DNA from 4 places in the Vibrio paucivorans genome. Region 1 is predicted to be linked to each of the others. Evidence: predicted binding sites of a transcription regulator. Region 1 holds the regulator's gene; each other region holds the start of a gene.
The links. Region 1 encodes CRP, which controls carbon source genes, mostly activating them, when cyclic AMP is high. Its sites were predicted from a motif close to TGTGANNNNNNTCACA; they were not measured.
Positions count from the first base shown of each region.

Region 2: the regulator CRP is predicted to act here: its motif matches at 6,161-6,176, upstream of ACXABW_RS12225 (NupC/NupG family nucleoside CNT transporter).
Region 3: the regulator CRP is predicted to act here: its motif matches at 4,939-4,954, upstream of recB (exodeoxyribonuclease V subunit beta).
Region 4: the regulator CRP is predicted to act here: its motif matches at 2,719-2,734, upstream of cdd (cytidine deaminase).

Region 1 covers NZ_CM133230.1:265,022-273,064, reverse strand. Annotated here, with positions in the region: gene ACXABW_RS01255 (hydrolase) at 1-434, shown strand, start outside; gene ACXABW_RS01250 (YheU family protein) at 510-722, shown strand; gene ACXABW_RS01245 (phosphoribulokinase) at 822-1,691, shown strand; gene crp (cAMP-activated global transcriptional regulator CRP) at 1,934-2,566, shown strand; gene ACXABW_RS01235 (DUF1338 domain-containing protein) at 2,689-3,480, opposite strand; gene astD (succinylglutamate-semialdehyde dehydrogenase) at 3,674-5,131, opposite strand; gene astA (arginine N-succinyltransferase) at 5,183-6,202, opposite strand; gene ACXABW_RS01220 (aspartate aminotransferase family protein) at 6,438-7,670, opposite strand; gene ACXABW_RS01215 (aminodeoxychorismate/anthranilate synthase component II) at 8,039-8,043, opposite strand, start outside.
Region 2 covers NZ_CM133230.1:2,683,160-2,691,202, reverse strand. Annotated here, with positions in the region: gene nfo (deoxyribonuclease IV) at 1-97, shown strand, start outside; gene ung (uracil-DNA glycosylase) at 508-1,194, shown strand; gene ACXABW_RS12255 (hemerythrin domain-containing protein) at 1,297-1,848, shown strand; gene ACXABW_RS12250 (DUF3545 family protein) at 1,887-2,066, opposite strand; gene ACXABW_RS12245 (alanine/glycine:cation symporter family protein) at 2,785-4,215, shown strand; gene yaaA (peroxide stress protein YaaA) at 4,341-5,117, shown strand; gene ACXABW_RS12235 (DUF5363 family protein) at 5,204-5,332, shown strand; gene ACXABW_RS12230 (TatD family hydrolase) at 5,316-6,116, shown strand; gene ACXABW_RS12225 (NupC/NupG family nucleoside CNT transporter) at 6,322-7,584, shown strand.
Region 3 covers NZ_CM133230.1:2,560,634-2,568,676, forward strand. Annotated here, with positions in the region: gene recD (exodeoxyribonuclease V subunit alpha) at 1-1,220, opposite strand, end outside; gene recB (exodeoxyribonuclease V subunit beta) at 1,223-4,840, opposite strand; gene recC (exodeoxyribonuclease V subunit gamma) at 5,148-8,043, opposite strand, start outside.
Region 4 covers NZ_CM133230.1:1,769,640-1,777,682, reverse strand. Annotated here, with positions in the region: gene ACXABW_RS08205 (hypothetical protein) at 1-345, shown strand, start outside; gene ACXABW_RS08200 (hypothetical protein) at 437-823, shown strand; gene ACXABW_RS08195 (hypothetical protein) at 897-1,349, shown strand; gene ACXABW_RS08190 (hypothetical protein) at 1,391-1,702, shown strand; gene cdd (cytidine deaminase) at 1,776-2,663, opposite strand; gene ACXABW_RS08180 (CidB/LrgB family autolysis modulator) at 3,162-3,842, opposite strand; gene ACXABW_RS08175 (CidA/LrgA family protein) at 3,843-4,208, opposite strand; gene sbcB (exodeoxyribonuclease I) at 4,268-5,692, opposite strand; gene ACXABW_RS08165 (sodium:solute symporter family protein) at 6,157-7,917, opposite strand.

The DNA.
Region 1 (8,043 bases):
TACAGAAACACCACTTATTGAAAGGTGAACTGGGGCTGTCGTACAACAGTATTAAGCGAGTGACAAAGCTTTATGAATTTGATGACCTGATCACCGCTCCGCTACACGGCTTTAAAGACGCACAAGATTACTATCAGCAGTGTTCTGGAATTCACAAGCTCAAAGACATTAAGCTCCCTCTTCAGATCATCCATGCCAAAGACGATCCTTTCATGACGGATCAAGTGATTCCGAAGTTCGTTCTACCCGACAACATCGATTACCGCCTATTCGCGCAAGGGGGGCATGTCGGCTTCGTTACGGGTAGCGTGTTGAAGCCACGCTTTTGGTTGGAAGAAGCTCTCCCTGCTTATTACGAAAGTTTCACTAGTGCTAAATCTCCTATCGACAGCGAAGCGGCAGAAAACTCTGACGCAGCTCAGCTATACGTATAAACTAGGAAAAGCGCGCAAATCAGAAAAGTCGCGTGGAAGTAAGAGTCAATCGCATCATAAAGTGAAGAGGTATTTATGATCATCCCTTGGCAAGACATCCAGCCAGACACACTAGAAAACTTAATCAAAGAGTTTGTGCTCCGCGAAGGCACGGACTACGGCGAAATGGAGTTTTCGCTACAAGATAAAGTTGACCACGTTAAATTGCAGCTGCAAAACGGTGAAGCAGTCATCGTTTTTTCTGAGTTGCATGAGACAGTTGATATTCAACTTAAAAAGCATCTATAAAGCTGATAACGCACGTAGTGCGCCAAAGTAGACGTTTTTCTTTGCCGTGCTATAGTGGGCTTTGCTAACAAGTAAGTTACTTTTAAGACAAGGTTTGTCATGTCTGCAAAACACCCGATTATTGCGGTGACTGGTTCTTCAGGAGCAGGAACCACCACCACTTCCGAAGCCTTCCGCAAAATGTTCAATATGATGAACGTAAAACCTGCATGGGTTGAAGGCGATAGCTTCCACCGCTTCACACGTCCAGAAATGGATGTGGAGATTCGTAAAGCGCGTGAGCAAGGAAAACACATCAGTTACTTTGGCCCGCAAGCCAACGATTTCCCAACCCTAGAAGAATTTTTCCGTAAGTATGGTAACGAAGGGGTTGGCCAAGTCCGCCGTTATCTACACACCTTTGACGAAGCCGTGCCTTACAATCAAATGCCAGGTACGTTTACACCTTGGCAAGATTTGCCAGAAGACTCCGACGTCCTATTTTATGAAGGCCTCCATGGCGGTGTCGTTGATGGCGAAGTCAACGTGGCACAGCACGTCGATCTACTGATTGGCATGGTACCTATCGTTAACCTTGAATGGATTCAGAAATTCGTTCGAGATACTCGCGATCGTGGCCATTCCCGTGAAGCCGTGATGGACTCCATTGTCCGCTCAATGGACGACTACCTAAACTACATCACGCCACAATTTTCTCGTACTCACATTAATTTTCAGCGTGTACCCACGGTCGATACGTCTAACCCATTGAATGCGAAAGGCATCCCGAGTTTGGACGAAAGTTTTGTCGTGATTCGCCTACGTGGCATCAAGAATGTCGACTTCCCATACTTGCTTGCGATGATTGATGGTTCGTTTATGTCGCGCCACAACACGCTTGTTGTACCGGGCGGTAAGATGAGTTTTGCTATGGAACTGATTGCAAGGCCAATCCTACAACAACTCATCGAAACTGGAAAAATTGGCTAGATAACCCTACAGAAAAGTCGTTTACTTTTCATACCGTGATCATGTGCACACTTTTGCTTAAAATATCCGTGCTATGACCCGATTAAAATCAAGAAATCGTACCCGGAAAAGGGTACTATTCTTAACCGAAACACAAGTTAGCTTGCAGCATTTGTAAAGTGCTCTTATCCTAGTAAGTCAATTTAAGGCTTAGCTAAAATATGGAAAGCGGCAAGCGTACCCTGCAGAGGAAGTGAGATATTATGGTTCTAGGTAAACCTCAAACCGATCCAACACTAGAGTGGTTTCTTTCACATTGTCATATTCATAAGTACCCTTCAAAAAGCACGCTGATTCACGCGGGCGAGAAAGCTGAAACTTTGTACTACATCGTTAAAGGTTCAGTAGCGGTTCTTATCAAAGACGAAGAAGGTAAGGAAATGATCCTTTCTTACCTAAACCAAGGCGACTTTATCGGTGAACTTGGTCTATTCGAAGAAGACCAAGAGCGTACCGCTTGGGTTCGTGCTAAATCTCCTTGTGAAGTTGCAGAAATCTCATTTAAGAAATTCCGTCAACTTATCCAAGTTAACCCAGATATCCTAATGCGCCTTTCTGCGCAAATGGCAAGCCGCCTACAAGTGACTAGCCAAAAAGTAGGTGACCTAGCGTTCTTGGACGTGACTGGCCGTATCGCTCAGACTCTTCTGAACCTAGCGAAACAACCAGATGCAATGACTCACCCAGACGGCATGCAAATCAAGATCACTCGTCAAGAAATCGGCCAAATCGTTGGTTGTTCTCGTGAAACAGTAGGTCGTATCTTGAAGATGCTTGAAGAGCAAAACCTGATTTCTGCTCACGGTAAGACTATCGTTGTTTACGGTACTCGTTAATCTTCACTGATTAAACCAAAAATTTTAAAAGCCACCAATGGAAACATTGGTGGCTTTTTTGTTTTTCTGACATTGTGAAACCAAGCAGATACCACAAGCGAAGTATCTGCTTTATCGCTCGATTAGCCGTTGGTGCTCTCAAAGATTTTATCGGCGGAAGCAGCTACAAACCCTGGGTAGAGTTCACCATTAGCCATAGGGTAGCGTTTAGCGAATTCATAGAAGCCACCAGGAATCACCTCTGCGCCTTCAGTAAAGTTCACTGGCACTTTGTCTGCCATCGTCGATGATTGCTCTAATAATACCTCTGGAGAGCCCTTCACTTCGCCGCCCGACTCATTGATAGTAAAGCCTGCTTCACGCAGGTGGTCATTCACGCCTTTTACTTCATCAAACGCATTTAGCTGATTGACACTCACTGTAAAGTGGTTAGCACCGTATCCATGAGCAGCAAGCCAAGAAGCGTACTCACTTTCTTTGGCCAATGTTTGGAAGTCAGCATAGCTTAGCTCCCATAATCGCCCACCAGACAAGAATTCATGACCTTTTAGCTTACTATGATCCAATTGCTCTACGAGCTTGGCTACAATGCTCTGTAGCTGCTTTGAACACTCTTCCACTTTGAGCTCGCTGATGAACACTTTAGGCTGGGTAGGATCTGGGTGCTCATAATGCTTCGCCACCAACTTTTTACTTTCAAATACATAATCGCCACAAGCTTTATAGCCAACGTCTAAAAACGGCTGCGCCAGCGTTTCGATACCTAGCGGTGCGACATTAAATGTACGCAAAGCAATATGATCATTGATCAACGCTTCGTCTTCTTTTAGCAGTTTGTGAACCTTTTCAGCAGAAGGACATAACCTTGCAATGTAGTCTGTCCATAGCGAATCAAATAATACCGTTGGCGTCATGTCGCCTCCTTGTAGAGCGTGTTGCTTAATTGGTTGTGGTTATTGGAAATCTACGTATAAAAATGGCTATCTATTGCAGGAAAACGACGCACCACAATCAGATAGCCACTGAAGCTCTTTAGGCTTCTATTATTTTTATGTGGTTCAGTCGCCGCATTGACTTAATACCATGGCGACTTAACTCTTAACATCGTTACAGCGCTAGGCCTGGGCTAAGGGTCGCTGGCAGTAAAGTCTCTTGCCCCTCCATAGATGCCATTGGATACGCACAGTAATCCGCCGCGTAGTAAGCACTTGGACGCAAGTTACCCGACGCGCCAGGGCCACCAAACGGTGCATCACCACTTGCTCCCGTTAACTGGCGATTACGGTTTACGATGCCTGCACGAATATGATCAACGAAGTAATCCCACTCTGCGTCGTCAGTTGATACCAAACCAGCAGACAACCCAAAGCGAGTGTCATTTGCCAATTCAACCGCCTTCTCTAGCCCTTGATAACGCACTACTTGCAGTAGTGGGCCAAAGTATTCTTCATCCGGCAAGTCAGCAATGTTTGTCACATCAATGATACCCGGTGAGACAAACGCAGCCACGCCAGCTTGGGCTTCAACTAGGCTTTCTCCACCAAGCGATTGTAGGTTTGCTTGAGCGTCCAAAATGAACTTCGCTGCTGCTTGTGAGATTTGCGGCCCCATAAACGGTGCTGGGTCTGCAAATGGTTGGTCGATACGAATGTTCTTGGTTGCTTCAACTAGCTTAACGATCAGCTGGTCACCTTTCTCACCTTGAGGTACATACAAACGACGCGCACAAGTACAACGCTGGCCTGCACTAATAAATGCAGATTGGATAATAGTGTATACCGTTGCATCTAGGTCGCCATATTGGTCAGAAATCACCATTGGGTTGTTACCGCCCATCTCGAGAGCTAGCATTTTACCCGGTTGACCCGCAAATTGACGATGTAGGATATGACCAGTATTCGCACTACCCGTGAACAGTACGCCATCAATGCCTTTCGCATCCGCCAGAGCAATACCGGTTTCTTTCGCGCCTTGCACAAGGTTAATCACACCAGCAGGCAGACCGACCTCTTGCCAAAGCTTCATGGCAAATTCGCCCGTCCAAGGCGTTTGCTCTGAAGGTTTGAATACCACCGTATTCCCCGCAAGCAGTGCTGGGACAATATGACCGTTTGGTAGGTGGCCTGGGAAGTTATAAGGGCCAAATACCGCCATCACACCTAACGGGCGATGACGGAGTACGATTTGGTTACCTGCCGCTTCACGTTGCGCTTCGCCAGTGCGGTCATGATAGGCGCGAATTGAGATGGCAATTTTACCTGCCATTGCCGCCGCTTCAGTGCGAGTTTCCCAGATTGGTTTGCCCGTTTCTTTGGCAATGATCTGCGCAATTTCTTCGCTGTTCTCTTTCACTTTTTCAGCAAACGCCAAAACGATTTTTTCACGCTCTTCGAAACTGAGCTTTTTCCAGCTAACAAATGCCTCACGCGCTGCTTTTACCGCTGATTCCACTTGAGCGGGTGTTGCGCTGTCGCCTTGCCAGATCACTTCGTTGTTAAACGGACTGATTGAGTTCATTGCCTCGCCTTGGCCCGCTACCCATTCACCTGCAATCCACTGTGTCATGTTTCTATCCTTCTAAATTCGACTGTCTAAGTTCAGTTTCAAGACAGGCTATTACTGAGCCAACATGCGGACATAGCCGCCCTCTTCCACTTCGAGCGCTTTCGCAACGCTAGCAGAGATGATCACTGTTTCCGTCGCTTGGTCGTAAGCTGCTTTCGCTGCGCCGGCACGGAAGTTTTCAAACGAGGTATTCGAGATTAGATAATCTTGAGAGCTGGTGTGCTCAGCGATTTGTACCTTGGCACGGAACGAGTGGCGTACCGACTCGATATTACGACGGTCACATTCCACCGTAGGGCCCGCATCAAAGATATCCACGTAATTGCGGCAAGTGAAACCTTCGCGCTCCAATAGCTTGAGAGCAGGGCGAGTATTGTCGTGGACCTTACCAATCACTTCCTGGGCTTCTTTACTCAGTAAGTTGATGTAGATTGGCAACTTAGGCATCAAGTCAGCGATGAAGCCTTTCTTACCAATACCTGTTAGGTAATCTGCCATCGTGAAATCAATCGAGAAGAAGTGTTCTTGTAGCCATTGCCAGAACGGTGAGTTACCTTCTGCATCAGACACGCCGCGCATTTCGGCGAAGATGGTATCTGAGAATCGATGTGGATGTTCTGCCATCATTAAGAATCGGCACTTAGACATTAAGCGGCCATTCAAACCACCACGGAAACTTGGACGTAAGAACAACGTACAAATTTCACTGCAGCCAGTGTAGTTATTGCCAAACGTTAGCAGTTTAACCACATTGTTCACGCCTAACTTTGGCGATGAGTGCACCACGGTGCTGATGTGATAAGAATAAAACGGAACATCCCAGCCAATAGAGGCTTCAATACCAGTACAACCCGCTACTTCGCCGGTTTCGCTATCAAAGCCCACCATCAGATAACCTTCATCACCCGGTTCGGTAACGTCTGGCTTTCCAAAGCTGTATTCTGAGTGTTTAATTCGGTTAGTTAACAGTTCTTCGTTAACTGGAAGAGATGTGAATCCGTGACCCGACTCTACCGCACATGTGTGCAAAGCATCGTAATCCGACATTGCAATTGGACGAACAACCAGCATCGATACTCCCTCCTGATGCTAATACCAAATCACCGACAACTGAGCCCCTCACCTTAAGGAGTTCAGCAGTACAAAAGCCATATTGAAAAGTATGGTGAAGTTAGACTTGCTAGCTCGCGTATACTCAGTGCTAAATGCATAGCACATTGTTTTACACACGAAAGCCGTGAACATATGGCTAGTGATATTGGTATAAGGTCAAGCCCGATTGCCTGACCTTATAAGATGTTTTTAATTATTGTGTTAGCGTTGCTAGAGCTTTATCTAGCTTAGCCAATCCTTGTTCAATTTCTTCTTTAGTGATAACCAGCGATGGTGTGAAACGAACCACATTTGCACCTGCAACCAGTACCATCAAACCTTGCTGACCTGCTGCTACAAGCACATCGCGAGCACGACCTTGCCACTGCTCGTTAAGTGCAGCACCAAGTAATAAACCTTTACCACGCACTTCACTAAAGATTTGGTATTTATCATTAAGCTTAGCCAATCCATCACGGAATAGCGTTTCACGCTCTTTTACGCCTTCCAGCGTTTCTGGCTGGCTCACGACATCGACTACAGCTTCTGCTACTGCACATGCCAGCGGGTTACCGCCATATGTAGAACCATGAGTACCGACTTTTAGATGCTGAGCAAGCTCAGTCGTCGTTAGCATCGCGCCAATTGGGAAACCACCACCGAGCGATTTAGCCGTGCTTAGGATGTCTGGTGTAACCCCTAGACCTTGATATGCGTAGAAATTACCCGTACGGCCATTACCCGTTTGCACTTCGTCAAAGATAAGTAGAGCATTGTGCTTATCACACAACTCACGAACTGTTTGCACAAACTCGTCAGTCGGGGAAATAATGCCGCCTTCTCCCTGAAGTGGTTCCATCATGATTGCACAGGTGCGATCTGAGATATGTGCTTTCAATGCTTCAACGTCGTTGTATGGCAAGTGAGTGACATCACCCGGCTTAGGACCAAAACCATCTGAATACGCTTCCTGACCACCAACTGTCACAGTGAAGAAAGTACGCCCGTGGAAACCTTGCTTAAACGCGATAATTTCTGACTTCTCAGCACCATGTACATCCGCTGCCCAGCGGCGAGCCAATTTCAATGCGGCTTCATTCGCCTCTGCGCCCGAGTTTGCAAAGAAGACTTTTTCGGCAAAGCTAACTTCTGTTAGTTTTTTTGCTAAACGAAGTGCTGGTTCATTGGTCATTACATTACTCAGATGCCAAAGCTTGCTACCTTGCTCTGTTAATGCGTTTACCATTGCTGGGTGACAGTGACCTAAACAGCTCACTGCAATACCACCAGCAAAGTCGATGTATTCGTTACCTTGCTGATCCCATACTTTGGCACCTTCGCCTTTCACTGGGATCATTTCCATTGGGTTATAACAAGGAACCATTACCTCATTGAATAAACCGCGCTCTACCTGTTGATTTTCACAACCTGAGTTTTCCACTGTCATTGCACATTCCCTCTTGATACCGCATGCGAGCAGATAAGCGTATTAACCATCAACATTATGAAGGCATATAATATTTTGCATTTTTACTGCTGCAGCATTGTATTTACATTTAATTAACTATTTCAATAGTGAATAATTCTTTTTGCAGCCTCAGTGGCATTCCAATAGTCATTTCACATGACTATTTATGCATCAAGCAATCACTTTTATGAAGCAATTTATTCTTATAGCTAGCATAAGCTGAGGTTAATCATAAGCCAGTAAAGGCTTTAACAGGGAAAGCGAATCGTATTGCGAATAGTTTTGCACAGACTACCCGAGTGTAAATTCATGAAAGAAATGTTAAGAAAGGTGATCCTAAGCAGGATTTATC
Region 2 (8,043 bases), 890 kb from region 1:
CAATACTATCCCTCTGATTTTAGAGACAATTAACCCAGATATATGGCCAGAAGAAATTAATGCGCTGCGAGAATTTCACACAAATTCAGTGGTTTAATCAGTTAAATACAATTGTTGGCACTGATTTTTCATAAGTAGAGTTGAACATAGCTGTATCAATTATGCTGGAAGGAGGGTGCCACTATGTCAGTCATTCATTCTGTACCATCAACTTATGTTGCTCATGTACCACGTTTACCTGTACCTAATCGCCATATCACTGGACAAGGACATTACCGTACGCCACAACGCCATTCTTAATTACTTATTTATCCGACCTGATAGAGCCGCATTGGCGGCTCTATTTATATTTGGCGGTTTTAGCTATTCAACGTTATCCCTTTTGTGGAACCTGTGTCATTAATGTTTGTCCTGCACCTTGCTGCCGTTTGAGTATAGAATAGCGTTCACAGCGGGACGCAAGAGAGTTAAGTAGTGACTCTTGCTTGAATAACACAGAGGTAGGAAATGGGCGTAAACTTGACTTGGCATGACGTAATTGGTGTAGAGAAACAGCAAGATTATTTTCAGCAGACACTGGCTTTTGTTGAGAATGAGCGTCAAATGGGTAAACAGATCTACCCACCTAGCCAAGATGTATTTAATGCTTTTCGTCATACCGAGTTTAATGATGTGAAAGTAGTCATCTTAGGCCAAGACCCATACCACGGCCCCGATCAGGCACATGGCCTGTGCTTCTCAGTATTGCCAGGTGTGAAAACCCCGCCATCTTTAGTCAATATGTATAAAGAGCTCGCGCAAGATATTCCGGGCTTCCAGATTCCAAACCATGGCTTCTTACAGACTTGGGCGCAGCAGGGGGTGTTACTGCTCAATACAGTGCTCACCGTTGAGCAAGGTAAAGCACATTCTCATTCGAAAACCGGATGGGAGACTTTCACCGATAAAGTGATTGAAGCGATTAACCAGCAGCAGCAAGGAGTCGTTTTTCTGCTTTGGGGAGCTCACGCCCAGAAGAAAGGACGTTTCATTGATCGCACTAAACATCATGTATTAGCAGCCCCACATCCATCGCCTTTATCGGCTCACCGTGGCTTCTTCGGTTGCAAGCATTTCTCTCAAACCAATGAATTGTTAAAGCAGCAACAAAAACAGCCAATTAACTGGAATCTGCCAGCACAAGTATCTATCTAATTTGCCGCTTTGGTGAATATTTAGTCGATCTTTGAACAAGCTCAAGACGTCCTTAGATTTCTTTGAATAAACTTACAAAAAGTAAGTGTTAAGGAGGGCGTTATGATGATTGAAAGGATAAGACGCGAACATGGGTATATGGTTCGCTTATTGGCGATACTGCGCGGCAAAGTGGCTATGCTGAGAAATGAGCAAAGTATTAACTACAGTTTGGTGCGAGAGGTGGTCGACTATTTGGCTAACCACTCAGAACGAGTCCACCATCCTAAAGAAGATATCCTCTATGGATACTTTATAGAGAAGTATGGTCAGCAGTTTGAGATCAGCAATTTAGAGCATGAACATGTGGAGTTGTCGAAAAAGACCCACGCCTTTCTAGACACTGTCGATATGATTTTAAGTGATGCGGTAATCCCACAAGATATTTTTATTGGACAGTTAGAAGAGTTTGTATTGAGTCAAAAGCGCCATCTCGAGACAGAGGAACAATCGGTGCTGCCGCTCATCAATAAAACATTTACCACGCAGGACTGGCAAGAAGTAGAGTCGCGCTGGAGTGTGTCGGAAGATGATCCTGTCTTTGGCGAAACGATCGCTGACCGATATCAGCAGCTTGCACAGCGAGTGAAGCAAGCTGATAGCGAATATGTATAGTGTAGAAACGAATAAAGGCGCCATTGGCGCCTTTATTTCTAAATATCTAAGTCTTCAACTTTTAAGCAGACATCCATCTCTAGGAGTTCTTTCTGCAGACGCTGGCGATCCTTAATCGCTTCTATTTCGCGCCATTTACGTTTCACAGGTTTTGAGCGAGTTGCTTTACCACGTGGAAAATCCATTTCCATTACATCGTCTAATTGCATGCCTTCCATAAGCCACCTCTGTTTTTATTAGTTTTACCCTGATGGGAATAATTTAAATATCACATTACCTTGAAGCCTATCTTTGATTTGTTTCTCATTTGTTTCGTTTCGATGAAGGTTTTATGCGGATTTTGAACCAATACTCACAAAAACCTGACAATTGATGGTTAATTATTGTTCAAACGAGTTGAGGCAAACGATTAAATTAATTTTTTTGCTTGTTAAAGACATGTATGAAGTCGCGCTCACAGGTAATGCTGAATATTTGAACGATGAGGTCATGACCTAGATTTGAGATTTTCGATTAATAATCAAATTGTACGAATGACTCGAAACCTTATTTCGTCAGGCTTGCTGGAAGGTTTATAAATTGCGAATTGTTAAAAGTTATTACGTGCTGAAATGTTATTGATTTGGTGCTTGTTTGTGCTTTATTTGTGTATTTGATGTTTGTTATTGTGTTAATTAAAGGTGTATTTATAGTGAAAAATAACATTAATAAGTGTGTTGTTGAGTATTGATTTTTACGATTTCAAGCTGCATTATCCCGCCGTCAAAAATTTTGCTGATTGGAACTGGCGTGTAAAAGCACGCTTTTCCGCTGAAATAGGCTCGATAAAATCAAAAACACCATGACCATGCTTGCAAGGAAGTTAACGAGCGGCATGCCTACTTCAGAGCTAAGCTCTTAGCTTAGAACAGCACATACACCTATTGAGAGGTTCTTGTGACAGACATAATTAATTTAATGAACGATCTACTTTGGGGATCGATTCTGGTTTATCTACTGGTCGGTGTCGGCGTGTATTTCACTGTGCGACTTGGCTTCATTCAATTCCGTCACTTTGGCCACATGTTCAAAGTGTTAAAGAACAGTCGTAAAGCAGACAGCGCTGGTATTTCTTCTTTCCAAGCTCTTTGTACCAGTCTAGCGGCGCGTGTCGGCACAGGTAATATGGCTGGCGTCGCGGTAGCATTAACGGCGGGTGGCCCTGGCGCAATCTTCTGGATGTGGTTAATTGCAATGCTGGGCATGGCAACATCGTTTGCCGAGAGCACGCTAGCACAGCTATATAAAACCAAAGACGATGATGGTAACTATCGTGGTGGCCCTGCTTATTACATGGAGAAGGGCCTAGGTATGCGTTGGATGGGGGTTCTATTCTCTGTCTTTCTTATCATCGCATTCGGTTTGGTCTTTAACGCGGTTCAAGCTAACTCTATCGCGGGTGCAATGAACAATGCCTTTGGTTGGGATCAAACTTACGTTGGCGTTGCGGTTGTTCTACTTTCGTCAGTGGTTATTTTCGGTGGCATCAAGCGTATCGCTAAAGTAGCGGAGCTGATTGTTCCTGCAATGGCGTTAGCCTACCTAGTATTGGCGCTGTTTGTGATGTTCATGAACATCGAGAAACTGCCAGCGGTACTGACTTTGATCTTTAAGAGTGCATTTGGTTTGCAAGAAGCGGCTGCGGGTGGCCTAGGTTACGCAATTGCTCAAGCGATGATCAACGGTATCAAACGCGGCCTATTCTCGAACGAAGCGGGTATGGGTTCTGCGCCAAATGCTGCGGCATCAGCGACTCCGTACCCACCGCACCCAGCGTCACAAGGTTATGTTCAGATGCTAGGTGTATTTATGGATACGATTGTTATCTGTTCTGCGACTGTGGCCATCATTTTGATGTCTGGCGAATATGTACCTCACGGTGAAGTGACTGGTATCGAGTTGACCCAAACTGCACTCAGCTCACAAGTGGGCAGCTGGGGTGGTATCTTTGTTGCGGTAGCGATCTTCTTCTTCGCGTTTACTTCAATCATTGCCAACTACTCTTACGCGGAAACAAACCTTATCTTCTTAGAGCATAACCACAAAGCTGGTCTAGGACTGTTCCGTATTATTGTACTTGGCATGGTGATGTTTGGTGCAGTGGCGTCTCTGCCAGTTGTTTGGTCGCTCGCTGACGTTTCAATGGGCTTAATGGCGATTGTTAACTTAGTGGCTATCTTATTACTGTCTGGTATTGTGATTAAGCTTGCTAAAGACTACAACAAGCAATTGAAAGCGGGCAAAGTACCAACTTTCAACGCAGACGATTTCCCAGAGTTGAAGTCACAATTAGAAGACGGTATCTGGGACAATAGCGAGAAAAAATAATTGCTGTTAGCGCCATCGTTATAAACGATTAGAGTTATAGAGAAAGCCATGCAGACATAGCATGGCTTTTTTTGTAATCTATACCCATAAAATTGCCAATAAATAGAATTAGTAGAGTAACCGTCATGCTTATCGTTGTTTCACCAGCCAAGACTTTAGATTATGAATCGCCTCTCGCTACAGAGCGCTACACTCAACCAGACTTGGTCGAGCATTCAGCTGAGCTTATTGAAGAGTGTCGTAAGCTAACGCCTGCAGATGTTTCCGCATTAATGAAGGTGAGCGATAAGATCGCAGGTCTTAATGTTGCTCGCTTCGAACAATGGAGCGAAGAGTTCACAACGGATAATGCACGCCAAGCAATTCTGGCTTTTAAAGGTGACGTATACACGGGGTTAGAAGCAGAAAGCTTATCTGAAGAAGATTTCGATTACGCGCAAAAGCACTTGCGTATGTTGTCTGGTCTATATGGATTGCTAAAGCCTCTCGATTTGATGCAGCCGTACCGCTTAGAAATGGGCACTAAGTTGGCCAACGCACGTGGCACCAACTTGTATCAGTTTTGGGGCAATGTAATTACCGATAAGCTGAATGAAGCTTTGAATGAGCAGGGGGACAATGTGCTTATCAACCTTGCTTCGAATGAGTACTTTAAAGCGGTTAAGCCGAAGAACTTAGATGGCCAAGTGATTACGCCAGTATTCAAAGACTGCAAAAATGGTCAATACAAAGTGATCAGCTTTTATGCGAAAAAAGCGCGCGGTATGATGGCTCGCTACATTATTGAGAATCGTGTTGATTCGATTGAGGCGCTGACTCAGTTTAATACTGCTGGTTATTATTTTGTTGAAGAAGAGTCTTCAGCTAAAGAGCTCGTTTTCAAGCGCGAAGAGCAAAACTAAACGACCTAACGCTCGCCCCTTTATTCAACGCTAGAATAGTAAAGGGGCGTTCATCTTTTATGATATAGCGAGGCAGTGAGATTGCGATGTTGACTTGGTTTAAACGTTTGATAGCAAAATATGACGCGTGGTGTGAGTCGATGGGATTAACGCCTGAAAATAAGCGCAGCTGCGTGCCATACAGGAAAGAGCCTTCTCGTGACGAGCGAAAGTAATACCTCGTTTCCGCTGTTTGATACCCATTGCCACCTAGATTTCCCCCAGTTCTCTGAAGACTTTGCAGGGCAGTTACAGAAAGCTACAGCAAAGGGAGTACAACGTTTTCTCATTCCTTCTATCGGCGAGCAGAACTGGCATCAGATTGATGCTCTAAGTGCTCAATATCCTTCTATTTACTATTCTGCTGGTTTCCATCCCTACTTTCTTACGCAAGAACAGCCCGCCGTTGATACTAGACTTGAAGACTTTTTAGCTACTCGAAGAGCAGGAAAGTGCGTAGCGATTGGTGAAACAGGCTTAGACTTTGCCATTCAAGTTGATAAGCAGGTGCAGCAGCATTACTTGCAGCTGCAATTGCAACTGGCGCAACAGCTCAAGATGCCCGTTATCCTGCATAGTCGCAAATCTCATAATGAACTCACCCGAACACTAAAGCAGCATAAGTTTCAACAAGGCGGTGTCTTACATGGGTTTTCGGGCAGTTACGAACAAGCAATGCAGTTTGTTGACTTAGGGTTTCATATTGGTGTCGGAGGAACGATAACTTACCCAAGAGCTCAAAAGACACGCAGTGCTATTGCTCGCTTGCCACTTAGTTCTTTAGTGCTAGAAACCGATGCGCCTGATATGCCATTGAATGGCTATCAAGGACAGCCAAATCATCCCAAACAGTTAGTAAATGTCTTAGAAACGCTCTGCTTGTTGAAAGAAGAATCAATGCAAACGATTGCTTGTGCGGCTTGGAAAAATAGCAACCTGCTATTCGGTATTTGTGAATAAATTCGAAAGAAAATGTTCTTTCAATGTTTGTGGGTAGTGTGAATGGTGATTTGGCTCACATAAATAAGTGAGCGTGCAATGAATCTTATTAGAAAGTGTGAGGGTAGCATTACTTTATCATTCAAGGGATGAGTATAATCACCCCGCTTTTGAGTACCAATTTTTGTAACACGCCAATAAATAACTAATAAGGAAGTCATAAACTATGAGCCTGTTTATGAGCCTAGTCGGTATGGCAGTTCTGCTAGGAATCGCAGTACTACTGTCTGACAACCGCAAAGCTATTAATCTAAGAACAGTGGGTGGCGCTTTTGCTATTCAATTTTTAATCGGTGGTTTCGTTCTTTACGTACCATGGGGTCGTGACCTTCTTGCAGGTTTCTCTGCAGGTGTACAAAGCGTTATCGACTTTGGTAAAGACGGTACTGGTTTCCTTTTCGGAAGCCTAGTTAACTTCTCTGTTGACGGTATCGGCTTCATCTTTGCTTTCCAAGTACTACCAACTCTAATCTTCTTCTCTGCGCTAATCTCTGTACTTTACTACATTGGTGTTATGCAATGGGTTATCAAGATTCTTGGTGGTGGCCTACAGAAAGCACTAGGTACTTCTCGTGCGGAATCAATGTCTGCAGCTGCGAACATCTTCGTAGGTCAAACTGAAGCACCTCTAGTGGTTCGTCCGTTTGTACCTAAAATGACTCAATCTGAGCTATTCGCAGTAATGTGTGGTGGTCTTGCGTCTGTAGCTGGTGGTGTACTTGCTGGTTACGCATCTATGGGTGTACCTCTTGAGTACCTTGTAGCAGCATCATTCATGGCAGCACCAGGTGGTCTACTATTCGCTAAGATCATCAAACCAGAAACTGACCAGCCTGACGAAGAGATAGGCGGCGACATCGACGGTGGCGAAGATAAGCCAGCGAACGTAATCGACGCAGCAGCAGGCGGTGCATCTGTTGGTCTACAACTAGCACTTAACGTTGGTGCAATGCTACTAGCATTCATCGGTCTAATCGCTCTTATCAACGGTATCCTAGGTGGTGTTGGCGGTTGGTTCGGTATGGAGAACCTAACTCTAGAACTTCTACTAGGTTGGTTGTTCGCACCACTAGCATTCCTAATCGGTGTTCCATGGGCTGAAGCAACGTTTGCTGGTTCATTCATCGGTCAAAAACTGGTTGTTAACGAATTCGTTGCATACCTAAACTTCGTACCTTTCGTTGGTGAAAACGCTCAAGTTATTCCAGCAACTGGTGCAGTAATGTCTGAGAAGACTCAAGCAATCATCGCATTCGCTCTATGTGGTTTCGCAAACCTTTCTTCTATTGCGATTCTACTAGGTGGTCTAGGTGGTCTAGCTCCAAACCGTCGTTCTGATATCGCTCGTATGGGTGTGAAAGCGGTGTGTGCTGGTACGCTATCTAACCTAATGGCGGCGACAATCGCTGGCTTCTTCCTATCTTTCTAATTAAGTAAGCGAAAGATTATATAGACGCCGTTTTATAAAGCCCCGTAGTTGCACAGTTTACTGTGTACTACGGGGCTTTTTTGTTTTTCTTTCGTCGTCATTTGCCCGCTAACGGCATTAACTGCGAACAAATGATTAGAAAGAAGCGTGCCCAATTAGCTGTTGGGAGTATTGGATTCAAATCGATTGCTTAGTCAGAAGATTGAGCAATCGTTGAGCAGAATCTTTTTTGAGATACAAACCGTTTGCGCTCTATGTACAACTATAGTTTTGCGACGAATATCTATAATCTATATGGTATCGATACTGGGTATTGACGTGATATGTGGATGCCTAAAGAACTTCATGATGAGGTTAATCGAGCACTGATAGTTTTTAGCTGGTGGCTTGCAATACAAGGAGTATGATGAGCGCCAGGGTATAACGTTAGACACCTCAATCCTAGATTGTTGTGCCATA
Region 3 (8,043 bases), 1.0 Mb from region 1:
CTGAAAGAACAAATGTCCCCCAGAACCGCCCCCGCTTCTACTGATGCCAACTGATCTTTATCACCCAGTAAAATCAATCTGGCATGCTTAGGTAACGCATCGACCAATTTGTACATCATAGGCAAATCGACCATTGAGGCTTCATCGACCACCAGCATATCTAAGTGGAGTGGATTATCTCTGTTGTGTCGAAACTCTGAGCTGTTAGGCAGTGCGCCGAGCAAGCGATGCAATGTACTGGCATCAGTTGGAATGGCTTGTTTTAGTTCAGGTGCTACAGGTAACTCTGCCACGGCTTTACCAATCGACTCGGTTAATCTCGCAGCTGCTTTGCCCGTCGGTGCGACCAACTTAATCGTTGGCTGCTCAGCTTGACCGTTGTGCTGCGATGAGCTTTGAGCTTGCTCAATCAAAGCAGCAAGTAGTTTGGTTACCGTGGTGGTTTTACCTGTTCCCGGACCACCAGAGATCACGGCAAACCTTTTACTCAGTGCAACCGCAGCTGCGACTTTCTGCCAATTCACACAAGCAGCCAAAGGGACTAGCTCGTCCAACACCGAAAGTTGCTCAATGTTTTTAGCAGCTAGGAGCTTTTGGTCTATGGTAGGCCAATCTAATTTATCCTCTGCCACAACGTCTAGATGGTCACAAACCATACGCTGACGCATCACAGGGGTAGAGTCACCTTCTTGCTGAGATTTATTAATTGCTTCAAATAGATAGCGATAGTTGCGAGCAAATAGATGATCAAGAAGATTGGAAAGTTTTTGGACTTCATTAGGCTTTAGGATCATAGGTGACCCAAAGCTAATCAAACGCTCAGCCAAGGTCACTTCATAGTGCCAATAGCGGTGTAGATAGAGTCGCTCACCATCAAATATCAGCGGTAGCGCTTCACTCTCTTCAGCTGAGTTTTTAGCCACCAAACAAGAGTTGTTGAGCAAGGACACCCAGTCAATCGCCACCACTGTTTGATTTAACTCTAGCGCCGCTTCGCCAAACAAACCCAGTTTAGCAGCGAGATCGACAGGCTGCCCTTCTGCATCAAACAGCGGCAGACAAATATGGCCTTTACCAAGTTCTTGGCTAACTACACCCGCAATAAAAGCGAGCTGATCATCCTGAGACTGGCTAGCGATAAAGCGGGCAAACTGATAATCAAGTTGTCTGATGCTGGATTTGTTTGCCAGTTGTTTAAGCACAGAAATAAGAGTAGTCATGATTACAGTAGCTCCATCTGGCCAGCTTGATTCGTTTTCGCATCGACGCTTTGCCCATCGATGAGTCTGTCCATATCTTTAAGAAACTCTAGGCTTGGTTTGGCAGAGAAAATACCATGCTCGCTTTCTCCGTCCATTCCTCTAAGGAATAGGTAGTAGACACCACCAAAGTGCTGATCGTAGTCATAATCTGCGATTCGACTGCATAAGAAGCGATGTAGCGCTAAGGCATAGATTTGATATTGCAGGTCATAACGATGATCTGCCATGGCAGATTTTAGCGCCTCTCCGTGATAGAAACCGACTTCGTCACCAAGGTGGTTCGATTTCCAGTCAAGGACATAGTATTTACCTTGATGCTCAAACACCAAGTCAATAAAGCCCTTCAACATACCTTGAACGGTATAAAACCCTAGGTCACCAGCCTTAGCAGATAAAGGATCATGACGTTGGATGACGCGATTTAATGCGGGCGCCGCCAATACCTCAATCGGTAGCAAGAACTCCATCTCAACTAATCGTTGGCTTGGCCCTTTCTGGTTAAGCAGCAAAGATTTGCCATCCAGTGGCGTAGCTAACACGGTATCAATCAACTGCTGTAAAATCGGTAGCCAGCTTGGGTCTAGCTGCTCGCTGTCGAGAAGATGAGTGATAATCTCAGTATTCGCTTCGCTAGTACTTGGCTCGGTAAACTCGACTTCTTCGAATAACGTATGCAGGAAAGTACCGGGCCTAGCGCCGCGCGGGAAAGTGAAGATGGACTGCTCTGGTTCAACTAACTCATCTTCATCGTGCTCATCGGAAGAGTCAATATCAAGATGCATTAAGTCGGTAAAGGCATCTGAGCTATGATGAGAGCCCTGTTTTACCAATCCAGAATAACTGGTGATTCGCCAATCTCGATCAATCACACTTTTCAGCTCGCTTGCGGTTAAATCTTGCTGCTGCGAAGTATGGGCAACGAAGACCTCTTGTTGTGGCTCTGGTAAGTCACTTAATCGCACACTTTCAAGCCCATCAACATGCTGTTGGATAGCATTAGTGAGATCATTGATCCCCCCTTCTTTACCATCTTGTAGCAAATACCCCATCGCACTGTGATGAACACCGGTTGGCTCTTTAGTAAAACGACCATTTCTTAGTGGCGCAGCCCCAACAAAACAGCCATAAACGGCACGGGTAAGCGCTACGTAGATTAGGCGTAGATCTTCAGCAAGGCGCTCTTTATCAGCTTGCGCTAAAGAAGTATCTTGCCCAGTAATATCTAAAATGGTTTTGTCTTGTTGCTCATCATAGTATTTTGCTTCGCTAGCCTCGCGATAGCTGAGAACAAAAGGCAAGAACACCAGATCATATTCCAGACCTTTCGATTTGTGGATTGTTACGATTTGCACCAAATTACGCTCTGATTCCAAGCGTTGGATTTGGTCTTCGCTGCCACCTAAACCATTTTGTGCATCACTGATAGCTTGAGCCAACCAACGCAGTAAACCATGGTCACTATCGAGCTCCTGACTTGCTTGCTGTAGCAGCTCACCGATGTGCATCAAATCAGTCAGTGCACGCTCTCCACCTTCTTCTTCTAGTAAACGCTCGGCAATATGTCGCTTGCTCATCACACTGCGCAACATAGGGAGCACGCCTCGCTGAGTCCAGAGTTTACGGTACTCTTTAAACTCATTGATTGCGTTTTCCCACTCATTTTCATCGTTGTTGAGTTTGTCTAAACTGCCCGCATCGAGAGCAAACATTTCAGAAGCTAAGCTTGCTCGTAAGGCGCGATCATTTTCCGGCGTCAGTACCGCTTGCAATAAACGCTGAATATCTTGAGCAACAAGCGAGGTAAACACACTGTCTCGGTTTGATAGATAAACACTCGCAATACCTTGTTTGGCGAGTGCCTCTTTCACCATACGACCTTCATTACTGGTTCGAACCAATACTGCAATATCACCCGCCTGAATCGAATGCTCTCCTTTGCCATCGTTAAAGAACGCTTGCTCATTTTGCGCAGCCGTGAGAACTGTTTGGATTTGATCCGCGGTAGCCTTAGACATTGCCTCTAAGTACTCACCTTTTGGTAATGGCTTCTCGTCGGCATCTTGCAGCCAATAAGTGAGCGCGGGTTGCTTTTGACCACCGATAGTCCAAACGCGTTTATCCGCGTTGGGGCTAGAGTCGACAGGCAAGAATGGAATATCTTTATCGTAAATAAACGGGCTCGAAGGCAATTCAAAAATCTGGTTTACCGCACTGACCATATCCGCGCTAGAACGCCAGTTAGTACCTAGAGTGAAGTGCGACGAAACCTGATTACGCGCTTTGATGTAAGTAAAAATATCTGCGCCACGGAAGCCGTAGATTGCCTGTTTAGGATCACCGATCATAAACAAACCACATTCAGGATTGTTCAAATAGATACGGCTAAAAATGCTGTATTGAAGAGGATCGGTATCTTGGAACTCATCAATCATAGCGACCGGATAAAGAGTTCGAATCCGCTCTGCCAGTAGCTCAGATTCATCACCATCAATAGCGGCAGAAAGATTAGTCAGCAAATCATCAAAAGAAAGCCACTGTTTTTGCTGTTTGGCTTTTGCCAACATTTCGCGACAATGTTCAATCGCATGGGCAAGAATAGGCGCTTTGAGACTGATTGGCGCAGCAAGGAAAGCATCAATCGCTTCAAAAACAAGGTGCTGCGGCGCGGTGCCTTTCGGCGTTTTCTCAACCAAGGTATTCTGGGCAAACTTCTCCAGTTTGTCTGGATAGTCATAGCCTGTCGTTTCTGTTGCCGCCCACACATTGACCGCTTCGAGCCAAATCGGTAATGACTTTTTGGTGTAACTGCGCTTGTTGACGTCAGAGTCACTAATCAGGGCAAAAAAGTCATCCTGATGCTCTCGCCATAGCGATTTCAATTCATCGATACGCTTTAGATTTTGTTGATGTAAGTCCGCTAAACTTCCACTCATCGCAGCAACAGACAGGCTCAGTGGCGCACCAGTCAGATAGCTAGTCACATCGCGTAGTAAATCAGAGGGGGCATTCCAGATTCGGCGCACTTCTCCGGCTAAATTAAGCGGCAAAGGATAGAAATTACGTCGCCAGTAATCGGTAACAATCTGAGCTTTAAGATGACTCTCATCGGTCACAAATTCGTTGTTAAAGCGACTGCCTGATTCAAATGCATTTTGGGTTAACATACGTTGGCAAAAGCCGTGGATGGTATAAACCGCGGCTTCATCCATTTGCCTTTCCGCTTGCAAAAGGATCTCCGCGGCTTGTTTGTGGTCACTGAACTCATCAAGTAAAGGCTCAATCACAGGGTCGCTACTTTTACCTCGGGCAAAAGCAAGACGAGCATCGTGAATTCGAGCGCGGATTCGGTCTCTAAGTTCTGCGGTTGCCGCTTCCGTAAATGTCACCACTAAAATCTGATCGACCGTCAACGGCACCGGATGTTTGGTCTCGGATGTACCGTGACCGAGAAGCAACCTTAGGTATAAGCCAGCGATAGTAAAGGTTTTACCTGTACCCGCCGATGCCTCAATCAATCGTGCACCGTGCAAGGGAAAAGTCATGGCATTAAGCGGAGTAACCATTGACGTTGCTGTCATAAAATATCTGCCTTTTTACTGAAATAGCAGGACCCAAATGTGATCCAGACTCTAAAACTCAAACTATCAATACAAGCTATTGAATTATTGGGAGGGGGTGAGATCTTTCTCACGGTACGTCCACACCCAAATCGCTACTATGCGCGCCATGTGTTGAGCAACTCTAAGCTTGTCTAAGCTGACTAGTTGCAACAAGCCCACCGAATAATGGTCCCTCTGACCTGTGGCCGTACAGCGAACGCCCTACACTATAATGATTTACTGGCGGCCACCTACTTTCCTTCAACCTATTTTCCACTAAGCTGATCTATTGCGCGTCTTCACTGGTCTTTGCCTCTAGTCGAGGTGTTTGCAGTACCAATGTTGTGATGGTGCGTGCCTGCGCTGCTAAATTATCATTCCAACTTGGCCAGATACGCGAGATGTATGGGTTATTGCCTTCACCTGCTGCCATAAAACTATCGTTAAATGTATCGGCCATTTTCTTAAGTGATTTCTCTTCATCATCCACCCAGTTTCCGCGACTGAATCCCGCTTCAACACCCGCTAATGCAGTTCTCGGGAAATAGCACAACGGCTCGGTCATACCTTGATAGAACAAACGAACCAGCTCAGATAACAAGCCATGAGCGTAGCTAGCATCTGCAATTTCAGGGTAGATAAGATGAACAACCCCTTCTTTGCGATCATAGCCAATCATATGGGTGCGCTTACTAATGCCCATCGCCGACATTGCTAGGTGGTCTATCCAAGCGGACAAGTAGTCTTGTGAACGAATCTTACCGCTGCGAAAGCGAATCAAGCCCGACTGATAATACTGTGTCAACCAGCCAGTTAGGTTGATCTTTTTATCCTCACCTAAGACATCAAATGTCAGTTTTACTTCGAGGTCATTAGCTTCGCTGCCACATAAGAAGGTCAGTTTTTCCACTAGCTCCTGCGCCTGAACTCGATTAGTTTCAAACTCGATATCACCAAATGCGCCAACCGGTAATTTCCCTTGAGCACGTTGCTGCTTAACAAAGCTTTCAATCACACCTTTGCTATCTTGACCACCCGAAAGCTGCTGTTTGAGTAAGCTATCTAATAAACTGTCGCGCATTTGATAGCTTTCTAAGCCATTGAGCACAAAGGGCTCGTCATCTTCCATTACCGGCAGCGGTGGCTCAAACATCACCTTTAAGCGGCGATTGAAAAAGTATTGCACTGGCAAACGCCAGAAACGTTGCAGCTCAACCAGATCCAGCTCTAATGGGTAGGTGGCATCGAGTAAGTAGTCTTGCAGCTGTCGATTAAATTCACCGCTTACCTGGCCTAATCTATTTACTGCAGGTAACCACTCTTTAGCATAACTTGGATGCTCACCGACAAACGCGGTGGCACTAAACGGCACCAGAGAGTGGTGAGTGATGAGTTCTGATAGCAGTTTTTCTCCAGACTTATCACTCGCTAACACCTCATCTCCATCTAGGCGGTAGTTTTGATGGCAATACTCCATCAGCTCAGAAACCAGCACCGATGGCACACGTTCGGTATTGTCTTGGATTGAGCGGCCAACATAGCTGATGTATAGCGTTTGCTGTGCAGACAGCATGGCCTCTAAGAATAAGTATCTGTCATCATCCCGGCGAGAGCGATCCCCTGGTTTGGTTCGCCCATTCATCAGATCGAAGCCCTCTGGCGGCATAGAACGTGGATAGACACCATCATTCATGCCCAGTAAGCACACCGTTCTAAATGGAATAGAACGCATCGGCATCAAGGTACAGAAGTTAACTTGTCCAGCAAGGAAGCGTTGGCTGATCCGCGTCCCCGACAGCTTGTTGTTCAAATAGGTGGTAATAATCGCCGGAGATAATGACTGCTCGAAGGCTGCGTCAGTCAGTTGCTCTTTTAAGTGGGCTAAGGTGTCACGAATCGACTTCAGCGCCGCCTCACCTTCGAGTTCAACACTAAAGAAATCATCCAGCAGCAAAGTAAGTATTTCGCGCCAACTATCAATTGGTTGAGTTTGTACTAGTTTGTGTCGGTAATCGCTGATCGTTTCAATAAAGTGCGCCAGCTTGCCCGCTAACTCCGCTCCCATTCCTTGCACTTCATTGTATGGTGACAGCGCCCCTGACTTGGATTCAAACAGCCCTGCTGATTCTGGCATGGCATAGCCAAGTAACATGCGCTCAATACCAAACTGCCAAGTATTTTGTGCTGTCTCAGGTAAATCAAACTCTTGTCCTGTGGTCGAATTCAATCCCCAGCGAATGCCCGACTCTTCGACCCACTGTTTGGCGAGAATAAACTCATCTTCCGTTAACCCGAATCGAGCTAAGATCGCCGGAGTTTCAAGCAGTTCGAGTAACTCAGACGCCAAACAACGGGTGTTTGGCAGGTTAACCAACTGCATAAATGCATTAAGGATTGGGCTTTCTTGGTCGGCGGTACGGTCAGAAATAGAGTAAGGGATAAATCGTTCACCGGGTGCGTTGCCAAACACGGCTTGAATGGCTGGGCTGTAGGCATTGATGTCGGCCACCATGACAATAATATCGCGCGGCTTTAAACTTGGATCGGCATCAAACATCGCCAATAGCTGATCATGTAAGACTTCCACTTCACGCATCGGGCTATGGCAAGCGTGCAGCGTGAGGGATTTATCGCCTAATTGCACCACTTGTTTATGCGTACTGCTTTCCAACTGATGATCATCTTGATGCTCTTCAAGATTGAGAATGTCTGCTTGAAGTTGATGCAGCAATGAATCTCGCTCGACATCAACAAAGGCTTCAATCTCATGGGACTCTAGCTGCGAAAGAAGATACATGTTGTCGCGCCCTAACTTACCCATTGAAGCGAGTAAGCTGTTCCCCACCGCATCGGTATGTAGCTCATCAAGTACGTTATCTTCAATCGAGCCTTTAAGTTGCTCACTCTCGCCCTGTTGCTCTGAGTGGTCTTGATTCCACACCACATGTTTGCGGTGTTTTGCCGCTAAACGCGCTAAGAACTTTCTGTCTCGTACTTCACCCCAGTAGTAACGACAAGGGTTGGTAAACATCAGGTGGACATCAATATGCTCGCCAATGGCTTTAAGCGCATCCAAATAACGTGGCGGCAGTGAGGTAATTCCGAACACAAACAAGCGCTGAGGCAAGTGTTCAAAACTGCCCTGAAAGTTTTCTAAGCTATCGATAAAGTGTTCGTACAAG
Region 4 (8,043 bases), 1.5 Mb from region 1:
TTATTTATCTCCCAGTACAGTTATGCCGATTCAATAGATAATTACTATTATTACCAGGTTAACAAACTCGGAGCTAAAGACTCTAAGTACACAACAGCAGTGTATTTGAAGAAGGGAGAGCCTTGCATCATCGTTGAAAAACTGGAAACTGGCAAAAAGACTAAATTTTGTGAGATGGGTGAGAGTGGGTTTAATTTGGAAAGAGATTTTCCATCAGTTTATCCTGTTGGTTTCCAGCTTGTTATTGAAGACCTAGATTTTATTGTGGCAGCGCCTTGGAATGAACAAAAGTGCTCAATTAACCTTCTTGATTTATCTATATCCTGTGAAGCAACAGGGAGATAATTACCAACGCTTAGACAGCTAACCTGCAATCATACTAATATCGATTTTGACCATATGACGTGTCCGTGTAGTGGAGTAAGGACAATAAAAATTGAAACACATAATTTTGTTAATAAGTATCTTCTATTCCTTTTCTGTGTGGGGAGGTAATCTTCAAGATATTTATAGCAAGCTTGATATAACGAGTTTTAACAGCTCTTTACGGCCTATGCGAGTAAGTGATGAAACTCTCTTTTCAGACTTTAACCAGCTCCCAGAACCTGAATATCTAGACCAAGAGATTAAGATTGAAGATGAATATTGGTTGTACTCAATAAAAATAATGGAAGAAAAAGGCGCGGATATACATGTGTGCTTTTTAGATAGAGCTAAGCAAGGTAACTACAATGCTCAAACCCCTTTTGTTATAAGGCTTTATGCTGATAGATATGTCGCTACTGCGCAAAATTCAGATGTTTGTGAGGAATATGCAAAGTAACGTATCGTATGATTTGTTGTCGAAAGAGCGTGGAACCAATCATGATTTAATGAAGTTACTAGAGATATAAGTAATGCCAGAACTCAAGTTATTTATCGTACTTTTCGGTTTAGCATTTTCGGTTCACTCCGCACCGATCAAACTACAAGCATCTTGTAACTTTGAAGCACCAAACAGCGTTAATTATTTCTCGATAACGTTTCAAGCTAATGGTACGGCAAGAGTTGAAGTTAACTCGAACCAAATCTACGTAATAGCCAAAGAAGTTAAAGCTAAAAATCATAGCGAGTTTTTCTATCAGTCGGTAGACACCGTTGGTCGTGCAGGCGCATATTTAAATTGGAATGGTTTCAGTACGAAACATCCAATGTTTACTTTGGAAAGAGTTAATGAACGAGACTTTGTTATCCACTGGAAAGGTTTTTGGGATAGAGAAACAGTGAAATACACGTGGAATGAAATTGGTTCCAAAGGACCAGACCTATATAGCGAATCGAGTGTTTTACAAAATTGTGCTTATTACTAGCGATGAATGAAGTTCATTACGTAGGACTTAAAGTAGCGTGTTTGTTAGTACTGTCGGCAATCATACCTTTACCTGCCTCTGCTGAAGTACTGGATAATAAAGGTTTGCATACTGTACCTTCTGATGCTACATGGAAAGTAACTGAAATAAAAAGAACCTCTTGTGAGGTGTGTACCGCTGACATGTATATCCAGAGTGGTAGTGTGCAAATTAACGGAGTTTGGATTTCAGGAAATTTCGAATTCTCGATGGACGATGAAACTAAGGTCGTATTGGGTAGTGATGCGGTTTTTGCACTCGGAGATGTTGTGAATAGCATATCGATTGAGAGTATTGAAGAAAGTGCTAACTAATAAAGTGATATACATTCCTGATATAAAAACGCCTAGCAATTGCTAGGCGTTTTTCTCATTTATCTAAGCTTATTTAAACAGCTAGATAAGAAACTGGGATATCTGGGTTGATAACTTCCAACGTCGATTGGGTATCCGCAAGGTGGCTAATGCTACCGTCTGCCATCTCTACTAGGGCTGCTGATTCAATATTATCGAACGATTGTCCGTCCATCAGGATCTGAATTAAAGCAACTTGTAGAGGAGGTAGGCTAGGGTTAAACGCCGCGTTCTCAGCATATGCGCCATGGTAAGAACTACCATTATTTAAACGGAGTGCAACCCCGCTAAGGTTCTTCGTGTAAGGGGCATAGCTGCGGTTAAGTGCAGCTAGTGCCTGTTTAATCAATTCATCTTGATCATCACACGTTTTGCCATGGTGAATTTCAGCCATTAAGCCTGACTCGATTCCTAGATCTGCTGGGCCAAATGATTCTGGCAAATACTCTTGTAGAGTCATTTCGTCGCGCTCAGGCAGTTGAACAATTAACTCATTTGCAGTGGTTAATTCGTTCATAAACTGTCGGCAGTGACCACACGGACTAAAGTTGATAGTGATATCAGAAATGCCTTTTTCACCTTTCATCCAAGCGTGGCTAATTGCGCATTGCTCGGCGTGCACCGTTTGGCCTAGCTGTGCACCAGAGAACTCAACATTAGCACCGAAATAAAGCTTACCAGACAAGCCGCGTACAATCGCACCAACGTAAAACTTAGATATAGGGGCGTAAGAATAAGCCGCAGCGAATGGAAGTAGTGCTACGCGTAGTTCCGCATCGTCTAGGCCAGAGATTTTAAGAAGCTGATTGAACTGCTCTGCAGACAGTGTTGCGTCAAAGTCATCGGCTAATAGGATCGGACCTAGAAAGTCAGTAATAGGCTTTGGCGCGTCTTTTAGCGCCTGTTCAATGCGGCTCTTCATTAGAAATCCTTATTTAAGCGTTGAACTCTATTCTATGACACAAATGAAACATTGCTGAGATCTTAATCACAATAATTAATGTAATGAATTTTCAAGTTGCATGGTTAGAGTGAGATCACACATGATATCGATTTCATTGCGAGATTAAGTGAAGCACGTCGAATGGGGGCTAGGGTCTGTTGCTCTTTCGTGGTTAAGTTTTGTTCGAGATAAAATCGTTTTAGGCGAGGCGAAGACTTTGTAGCCTAGTCATTCTAAGCAAAGAGTCTTCAACGAAGCATAAAACGATTTTAACGGGGGCGCCTAGCTCGAACCCTTCGGGCAGCCTTTGTGGTTCATTCCTACTGCGTTATCGGCTTCTCATGTAGATTAGCTACACATCAAAGCCTCTGCCTTGTATGAATTTCCCACAAAGTGCTGCAAAAATCATCTCGAAAGATTAACAGACCCTCTTCATTCGACGTGTTTGAAAGAGATTTGCGATAAAGAGGTTGTTTTTTATAGAGAAAGTAACCAGACAGAAAGTGCGAAAATACTAGGAGCAATGATTGAGGTAATAACACCGCACACGACCAACGCAAGAGAACTGAACGCTGCATCTTTAGGATCCTTCTCTGCACAGGTAGCGGTACCTAGTGCGTGGGATACTGTCCCCATTGTTAAACCCTTGGCAATCGGGTGGGTAATGTTTAACAGGTTATAGATCGGATAAGCGAACATTGCGCCGAACAAACCGACAATTAACACCAATATTGCGGCAATCGCAGGTTCTCCACCAAGGTGGCTTGATACTTCCATGGCAATAGGTGTCGTAACGGATTTACCTAGCAAACTGGCGATAAGTTCTAAATCAACCTGCATGGATACGGCGATCATACTGGCAGTGAGCATAGACATAATCGATCCCACACCACAAGCGAGCATGATGATACGCCAATTCGCTCGTATTTGGGGTAACTGCTCATAAAGAGGGTAGGCGAGCGCAACTACAGCGGGCTGAAGTAGGTAGCTAATCCATGTGTTATCGGCGTAGTACGTCTCAAAAGGAACTTTTAAATAGACGAGTATCGGTATGATAATCGCAATACTAATGAGTAGAGGGTTCAAGATTGGGTTATTGAACTTTTGACTAACCCAACGAGCAAAGAAAAAAACGATGATGGTAACGAGTAACCACATTTACTTGTTCCCCTTGTTTAAAAATCGATCGAGGAACAAGCCTAGTGTGACCATAACAATAATGGTACCGCCAACTGCACTGGCTAAGATAGGTAAAGCGTTAGCGATAAGCATATCGAAGTGCACCATGAGGCCGACACTGATAGGGACGAATAACAAAACCATGAATCGGATAAACAAACTCGCGCTTGGCTGAACCCAGTCGACAGGTACGAGTCCTGATGCCATCAGCCCAAACAGCATTAGCATACCAAACACACTCCCTGGCACCGAGACTCCGAGTAGTGACTGAAGAGCGGTTCCTGCGAAGAGGCAGAGGAATATGAGCCCCATAGAGACGATGTACTTTAGAATTTTATTACCCATAAATGACAATGTATTAAGTTGTTGAAGCACAATCGCGAACCGAGTGGTTCGCGTATTCATTAGGACGTTAGCTTTTGAACGTATTGATAGACCGATTTTAAAACAGCAATCTTCTTTTCATCACTTTCATGTTCGTGAACTAAGTTTTCTAGGTTTAGCATGTAGTTTTCAATGTTGTTCTCGAAGTATTCACGACAGTGGTTTGCCCAGCGGCTCTGTTCACTTTCGTCGAGCGTCCATGGATAGTGACGAGCGCGATACTTAAACAGCAAAGGTTGGATTCTAGAGTCACTGAAAGTGATATCCAGTGCCGCTAGATTATTTGGGTCAGTTTCACGGATGATATCCATCGAGGCTTTATCTGCTGGTGAGAAGAAGCCATCGTAGAGCTGCGTATCAACATCGCTGCTCTTTTCGTATTCACGTTCAATGTTGTATAAGCCAATCAGTTTTTCGCGTACTTCTGGGTGCTTACGTATGATGGCCAAATTGGCAAGACATTGCTCGCGGTCGATGCCAATTGTTTCAGCGTTTTCGGCAGTCAGTGTTTTTGCAGGCGCAAGAATCGGGCACTTGTTTAAATGTACCAGTTTAATTGGCACAGGCAGCTCATCTTGCCCGAGCTCGGAACGTTTGGTGTAAAGTCGCGTGTGTAATTCTTCTACCGATAAATCGATTAAAGGCTGTGGATCTTTTGCCAGATCGACAACAATCACTGCATTCTGATTGGTAGGGTGCCATGCGACAGGCACAATCCAGCTGGTGTAATTACAGTCGCGACCAAACATGCCAGACACATGCATGAGTGGAGTCATGTTGACGATATCCACTAGCTCGTTCAGCTTTCGTTTGTGGCGCATATCTAAGAAATAGTTAAACAATTTTGGTTGCGCTGCTTTTAGCTTTTTCGCCATTTCGATGGTAGCGATAACGTCTGCCATCGCATCGTGGGCATTTTCGTGTTCAATGCCGTTGGCGACGGATAAATGTTCGAGCTTAAAGCTAGTGTAACCTTCATCATTTTCAGGCCACACTACGCCTTCTGGGCGTAGGGCATGACAAGCGCGCATGACATCAAGTAAGTCCCAACGTGAGTTCCCGTTTTGCCAACTCCAAGCGTAAGGGTCGAAAAAGTTTCGGTAACAAGTGTATCGAGTGACTTCATCATCAAACCGAATACTGTTATAGCCAAGGCTGGTGGTTTTAGGCTTGGAAAGCTCTGCGTGGATCTTAGCAATGAATTCGGGTTCAGGAAGCCCTTGCGATGACGCTTTCTGCGGAGTAATTCCGGTGATGAGTGCCGCTTCTGGCGAGGGAAGGTAATCGGAAGGTGGCTGACAATAAATGACGAGCGGTTCACCGATGATATTAAAATCTGCATCGGTTCGAACTCCAGCAAACTGACTTGGTCGATCTTTAGCTGGGCTGGTGCCCCAAGTCTCGTAGTCGAAGAAGAAAAAAGTGGGTTGTTCGCTATTGTTCATGCTTTCCGCGCTTTGATATCCAAATTTTAAAGATGACCGACCATGGCAGTGGCCCTTTAGTTACGTAACGATCATACGGCTTAGTAGCCGTGTAAGAAGTTCTTGTTGGCGTTGCAGTTTGCTACACGGCGGAACACACAAATAGTTTGGTTCCGAGAGAAAGAAAATTATCTTCTAATACGTTGACGTATAAAGGCTTGTGAACATGGTTACTCGTGCTGTAAGTATCCCGTAATCGTGGATAGGAAAGCAAGGTAAATCGAACAATGTATCTATTGAACAGGGAGGGGAATACGTTGAGTTTTGGTTATGAGGGGACGAGTACGGGCCTATATCAGATAAGCAGAGCGCAAAACGGATTAACTGGGTGGCTATGGCTTGTCCAACATAGCGATGTGTATTTTAGCACTAAGCATAAGAAAACGGCCCTAATATAGGGCCGTTGGGTTTAATAGGCTGGGTAGCTATTTAGCAACCGCTCCATTATCTAACTTCTTTGGTGAACTTTTTGCCGCGTTCATCAATAGGATACCTACAGTAAGAACAATTGAGCCACACAATAGGAACAGTAGTCTGCCTGTTGGCTCATTTGGAATCAGGGCCATTGCCAAGATACCGAAGCCTGCCGTACTGATTAACTTACCTAGCATTGAGCGCTGTTTAGTGTCTAGGTTTTGCTGTTCTTCACCTTCAGCAACTAAAGGCGTGTTCCAGTTGGTGAACAGCTCGTCGACTTCTTTTTCACGCTCTGGTGACAAGCCTTTGTAGAAGCGAGTCGATAGTAGGAAGAAACTACCAGTAAAGACTACGTGTGCTGCCAGGCTTAGAGATACTCGAAGATCTGACCACTCACGGCCTGTTAACGTTTGCTCTAAGTTGAACCAGTTCTCGATATCTTCCGCTTGTAGAGAAATACCGAAGATGTAAGAAACAAAACCACCTACAACGAGCGTTGCCCAACCAGCCCAATCTGGCGTTTTACGAATCCACATACCAAGTAGGACAGGGATTAGCATTGGGAAGCCAATCAGTGCACCAACGTTGAGCACGATATCGAATAGGCTCAGGTGACGTAGCGAGTTGATGAACAAACCGATGCCAATGATGATGAAACCCATCATTACAGTGGTGGCTTTGCTCACAATCACGAGTTCTTTCTGGCTCGCTTGAGGACGGACATACGGGCTGTAGAAATTCATTACAAAGATACCCGCGTTACGGTTTAAACCAGAATCCATTGAAGACATTGTGGCCGCAAACATTGCTGACATAAGTAGTCCAACCATACCTGCAGGCATAACGTTTTGTACGAACGCTAGGTAGGCTGCATCGCCACCAACATTACCGTACTGTTCAGCGAAGTCAGGCATAAAGGCCGCGACATACCATGGTGGTAAGAACCAAATCAGAGGGCCAACAATCATTAATACACAAGCAAGCCCAGCTGCTTTACGCGCATTTTCACTGTCTTTCGCCGCTAGGTAACGATATGCGTTGATACCGTTGTTCATTACACCAAATTGCTTGATGAACAAAAGGACTGTCCAAAGGATGAAAATGCTTACGTAGTTTAGGTTGTTACCAACATAAAAGTTGCCTTCGAAATTGTCTACGATATTGCCAATGCCGCCACCATGGAAGTATGCCGCAATCGCACAGGTGATGGTCACTGCCATGATTACTAGCATTTGCATAAAGTCTGACGCAATAACCGCCCAAGAACCACCGGTAACCGCCATTAGCATCAGAACCAAACCGGTCACGATGATGGTCGCTTCCATCGGAATGTTGAATACTGCCGCAACAAATATGGCTAGACCATTCAACCAGATACCAGCTGAAATCAAGCTGTCTGGCATACCAGCCCAAGTGAAGAACTGCTCTGAAGTTTTACCAAAACGCTGGCGGATGGCTTCAATCGCTGTCACTACACGTAGCTGACGGAATTTCGGAGCAAAATAGATGTAGTTCATGAAGTAGCCAAATGCATTGGCTAGGAATAGGATTACGACGACAAAACCGTCGTTAAATGCGCGTCCTGCGGCTCCTGTAAACGTCCATGCTGAAAACTGCGTCATGAAGGCGGTAGCACCTACCATCCACCATAACATCTTACCGCCACCTCTAAAGTAATCACTGGTCGACGTGGTGAACTTACGGAACATCCAACCGATAGCGATTAAAAAGAAGAAGTAGGCAAGAACAACAAGGGTATCAATAGTCATCTTTTCAGCCTTTTTTAAGTTTCATTATTAACTGGCATCTAGATTACTCCGTTTATGATTTTATTTGTACTACAATATGCATTTATCGTGATCTAAACCGCATGTTTATTTAACTGTTAATAGCTC